One region of the Idiomarina abyssalis genome, then DNA from elsewhere that is predicted to be linked to it. Evidence: riboswitches for the same ligand, from Rfam matches in the RefSeq annotation. Region 1 holds a riboswitch; the other holds the start of a gene.
The links. Region 1 has a riboswitch for thiamine pyrophosphate ahead of thiC (phosphomethylpyrimidine synthase ThiC). Riboswitches for the same ligand answer to the same signal wherever they lie in the genome.
Positions count from the first base shown of each region.

Region 2: linked by a shared signal. The riboswitch ahead of K5X84_RS11200 (TonB-dependent receptor) and the one ahead of thiC (phosphomethylpyrimidine synthase ThiC) in region 1 are both predicted to bind thiamine pyrophosphate.

Region 1 covers NZ_CP081832.1:1,491,042-1,493,518, forward strand. The annotation lists gene K5X84_RS07060 (formylglycine-generating enzyme family protein) at 1-152, shown strand, start outside; gene K5X84_RS07065 (SCO family protein) at 145-771, shown strand; TPP riboswitch at 815-933, shown strand; gene thiC (phosphomethylpyrimidine synthase ThiC) at 1,017-2,477, shown strand, end outside.
Region 2 covers NZ_CP081832.1:2,327,841-2,330,317, reverse strand. The annotation lists gene ubiD (4-hydroxy-3-polyprenylbenzoate decarboxylase) at 1-89, shown strand, start outside; gene fre (NAD(P)H-flavin reductase) at 90-791, shown strand; TPP riboswitch at 842-940, shown strand; gene K5X84_RS11200 (TonB-dependent receptor) at 993-2,477, shown strand, end outside.

The sequences.
Region 1 (2,477 bases):
GTGGCGACGGAGCGCGCTTTATGTCCAGTTTCACCAACGCCAATTACGCCACATTTTTCCGTTATCAGTCTCGCAGTGATTACGCTCCTCAAAGTGCAACCAGCACTATGGGATTCCGCTGCGCATACGACCTGGAGAACGACCATGAATAAATTCTTTCAACTTACTGCTCTGGCTTCATTGGTGTTCTCTGCGCAGTTAATGGCGCAAGATCATTCACACCACAATAAGCACGGTGACCATAGCAATCACACAACAATGAATGCGGCAGAAGTGTCTCACTCCCAGTCGGTATACCAAATTGATGCGTCCTGGAAGACACATCAAAAAAATGAGTTAAAACTGTCTGAGCTTGAAGGAACACCGGTAATTATTTCGATGATTTACGGCAGTTGCACCACCGCCTGCCCGGTGTTGGTTCATGACGTAAAACGCTTATACAGCAAGCTGGACGAAGATACCCAAAAGCACGTTAAGCTTGTTATGGTGAGCTTCGACACTAATCGCGATACACCCGAGGCACTAGCCGACTACGTTAAGCAATATAAGCTTAACAACGACAACTGGCTGTTTCTGAACGGTTCAGAGCAGGACATCAGAACACTTGCTACAGTACTTGGAGTGAGATATCGCCAACGTCCCGACGGTGATTTTGATCACAGCAATTTGATCACCATTCTCGATAAGCAAGGGGTTATTGCTGAGCGTATAGAGGGCTTAAGCCAGCCGATGGATAAGCCTGCAAAAGTTGTCACTAAACTGGTTAGATAATAACGGCGGTTGCATTCGCTCTAAGATTTTGTTCCACTAAAAAAGAATCTTGTCGGAGTGCCGGTTACTTTATTGAGTAAGTAGTCGGCTGAGACCGCAATTGCGGGATCCGTTGAACCTGATCAGGCTAATACCTGCGAAGGGAACAAGAGAGCACCAGCATGACACAACCGTCGTTTCTGCGCTGGTGTTCCTTTCAACACTCCTGACAAGCATCTCTAACATCAACAAAATGAGAGAATGCTATGTCAACTGCACCATCGAATAACCGTTTAAACCGCCAACAGGCTGAATCTTTTTTATCCTCACTTTCCGGGCATTATTACCCTAATTCCAGCCGTGAATTTCTGTCCGGCACTAACGATATCCAGGTGCCCTTTCGCCGCATTCATCTAAGCGAAACTTTGCACCAGCCCACGCCTGGCGTTAAGTTACCACCTAACGAACCGGTGGATGTGTATGATACCTCCAGTGTCTACGGTGACCCGGACGCTACAATTGACGTTAAAGCGGGTTTGAAAAAGGTTCGTGAGAACTGGATTCAGCAACGACACCGCGAGAGTCAACAAAACAATCACGGTATTACTCAACTGGCCTACGCCCGGCGTGGCATCGTTACTCCGGAGATGGAGTTCATTGCACTGCGCGAGAATATGGGTCGGGAGCATCTGGAAAACCCCATAACGCCCGAGTTTGTTCGCGATGAAGTTGCCAGTGGGCGCGCAATTATACCCGTTAATACCCATCATCCCGAATCAGAACCAATGATCATTGGACGCAACTTTTTAGTGAAAGTGAACGCCAATATCGGTAATTCCTCGGTCAGTTCGTCCATTGAAGAAGAAGTTGAGAAGCTGGTATGGGCCACGCGCTGGGGCGCTGATACCGTTATGGACTTATCGACCGGCCGTAATATTCACCAAACTCGGGAATGGATCTTACGCAACAGTCCAGTCCCTATTGGTACTGTCCCCATTTACCAGGCACTAGAGCGCGTCAATGGCATTGCCGAGGATCTGAACTGGCCAGTATTTAAAGACGTACTGCTGGAACAGGCTGAGCAAGGAGTCGACTACTTTACGATTCACGCCGGCGTACTGCACGACTTCATTAAACTGACCGCAAAGCGGGTTACCGGCATTGTTTCGCGCGGCGGTTCAATTATGGCGAAATGGTGTATGGCGCACCAGCAAGAGAGCTTTCTTTACCAGCACTTCCGGGATATCTGCAAAATTTGTGCGAAATATGACATATCACTGTCTTTAGGTGACGGCCTGCGCCCCGGATCAATAGCCGACGCTAACGATGAAGCTCAGTTCGCAGAACTTCGGGTACTCGGCGAGTTGACTCAAATAGCCTGGGAATACGATGTGCAGGTGATGATAGAAGGCCCAGGCCATGTGCCCATGCATAAAATTCAGGAAAATATGGATGAGCAGTTAAAGCATTGTCATGGCGCGCCGTTCTATACCTTAGGGCCGCTAACCACCGATATCGCCCCCGGTTACGACCATATTACTTCAGGTATTGGTGCTGCCATGATCGGCGCTTTTGGCTGTGCCATGCTCTGCTACGTAACACCGAAAGAACACTTAGGTCTGCCTAATAAAGAAGATGTTAAACAAGGGATGATCGCCTACAAGATAGCTGCTCATGCCGCCGATTTAGCCAAAGGTCACCCGGGTGCTCAGGCGCGGGATGACGCT
Region 2 (2,477 bases), 840 kb from region 1:
GCGAATGGGGCGAGCCTATTGTCATGAGTGATGATGTTAAGCAACGTGTCGACCAGCTTTGGGACGAATTGAACATTATGGAGTCGTGAATGAGTCAACAAATGACCTGTAAAGCCGATATTTCGCGCCAGTTAGCGGACGCTGTTTGGGAAGTGCGTTTGCAACTGCCGCAACCGGTTAAATTTAAAGCAGGCCAATATCTGATGGTAGTCATGGGTGAAAGAGACAAACGGCCTTTTAGCATTGCTTCATGTCCTTCAGATAAAAGTGAGTGGTTACTTCATGTTGGTGCTACGCCGGATAACAGCTACGCAATGGAAGTTTTGGATAAAGTGCGCGCCGACGGGGAACTAGAGATTGATGCACCGGATGGTAGTGCCTTTTATCGTCAGGAAAGTACCCAGCCTGCGGTTTTAATTGCCGGTGGTACAGGGTTTTCTTATGCTTACTCTATTTTGCAGCAGCATTTACGCTTGTCACCAGAGCGCTCACTAAGCCTTTATTGGGGAGCAAAAAGCCTAAGCGACCTGTATTTGCATGACGAATTGGAACGTTTAGCAGGCCAGTACGAACATTTCGATTATCATCCGGTGGTCGAAGACGCGGATAACGACTGGTCTTATTCAATTGGCTTAGTACATCATGCGGTTATGGCGAGACAGAAAAACTTGCCGGACTGTGAGGTCTATATGGCTGGACGTTTTGAGATGGTGCGCGTTATCCGCGACGACTTTGTGGCTAAAGGCGTGCCGTTAGAGAATCTTTACGGCGATGCCCTGTCCTTCATTTAATTGTACTGAAAGTAAATTTGTTTAACGAATAAGCTGCGTTATACTGACGCCGCTTTACCAAGGGGTGCCGGCAACGGCTGAGATGCATTAGCGAACCCTTAAAACCTGATCCGGTTAATACTGGCGTAGGGATGGTAGAAAACCCGTCTAATACAGCCTTACCGGATCGTTTCTGACTCTGTTGTTTTGAGGAAATGATCCATGAAAATAATCCATTCATACCTGGCAGCCAGCATAACTACTGCGCTATTCACGTCACCTGTATTTGCTGATGTTGCAGAAGACACTCAAGATACGCAAGACATAGAAATTATTGAAGTGAGTGGTGACTTTCACCGCCGTACCTTAAATGAAACCACCAGCAGTGTTTCTATTATCGATAAAGACGCCATGCAGCAGCGTCACTCTCAGCATTTACAGGACACCCTGAATAGCTTTGCCAACGTAAACTTCTCAGGTGGTACCTCCACGGCTCGTTTCATTCAAATTCGTGGTATTGGCGAGCGTTCTCAGTTTGTTGATCCGGTGACACCGTCTGTCGGCTTATTGATTGATGGCATTGATTACAGCGGACTAGGCAGTGCCGCATCGCTTTTCGATATTAATCAGGTCGAAGTTTTCCGTGGTCCGCAAAGTGGTCGCTTTGGAGTGAATGCGATGGCCGGCTTATTGTTGCTTGATAGCACGGCACCGAGCAGCGATTTCAACGGTGAATTTCAGTTATCGGCGGGAAATTATTCTGAAGCCATGGGTGGTTTAGCCATGGGCGGTAGCCTGGGAGTATTGGGTAACGCGCGTTTCTCAGTCAGTCAGTTCCAACAAGACGGCTATATGGAAAATACTTACCTGGATAGGGATGACACTGAACAGCGCGATGAGTTAAGTGCCCGCTTACTGCTCGATACTGAGCTTAGCAAAGACTGGTTACTGCAGACGGTTCTGCATTATAACGATGTCGATAATGGTTACGACGCTTTCAGTCTGGATAACACGCGCGAGACTCTGTCTGATGAGCCGGGTTTTGACCGTTTAGAAAGTCAGGCGCTGCGTTTGCAGTTGAGTTACCTGGGCTTTGATAACAGCCGACTGGAAATGTCCGTTAACCAGCTAGATGCCGACACGGGTTATGCCTACGATGAAGACTGGACTTACGAAGGTATCGCTCCGGGCTGGGAATATTCTTCTTTTGACGCGTACTTCCGTGAACGTGACGACAAAACAGCCGAAGTTCGCTGGCTTTCAGATGATCCTGAAGCTCTTTTGGGCATTGACAGTGAATGGGTCCTGGGCCTGTATTACTACGATAAGTCGGTACAGTTAACCCGCGATTACTTTAATTGGGATTTAGGCGTGCCGGCCATTTTTGAAAGCGATTATGACAGCAAGCACGGTGCGTTGTACGGTGAGTTGACCCAACATTGGACTGACCGTGTTAGCACCATTACCGGTTTGCGGGTTGAGCGTTATAACAATGACTATCTGGACAGTCGGGGCGTCACGGCAGAACCAGAAGACACTATGGTTGGCGGGAATTTCAGTCTGCGCTACCAAGCTTCCGATGAGAGTTACCTGTACGCAACAGTAGCTCGAGGTTATAAAGCCGGAGGTGTTAATGGGGAAGCCCTGGGTAAAGCTGAAGATCAGGGACTGGAAGAATTAGAAAACTATCTATTAGAGCGAGCAACT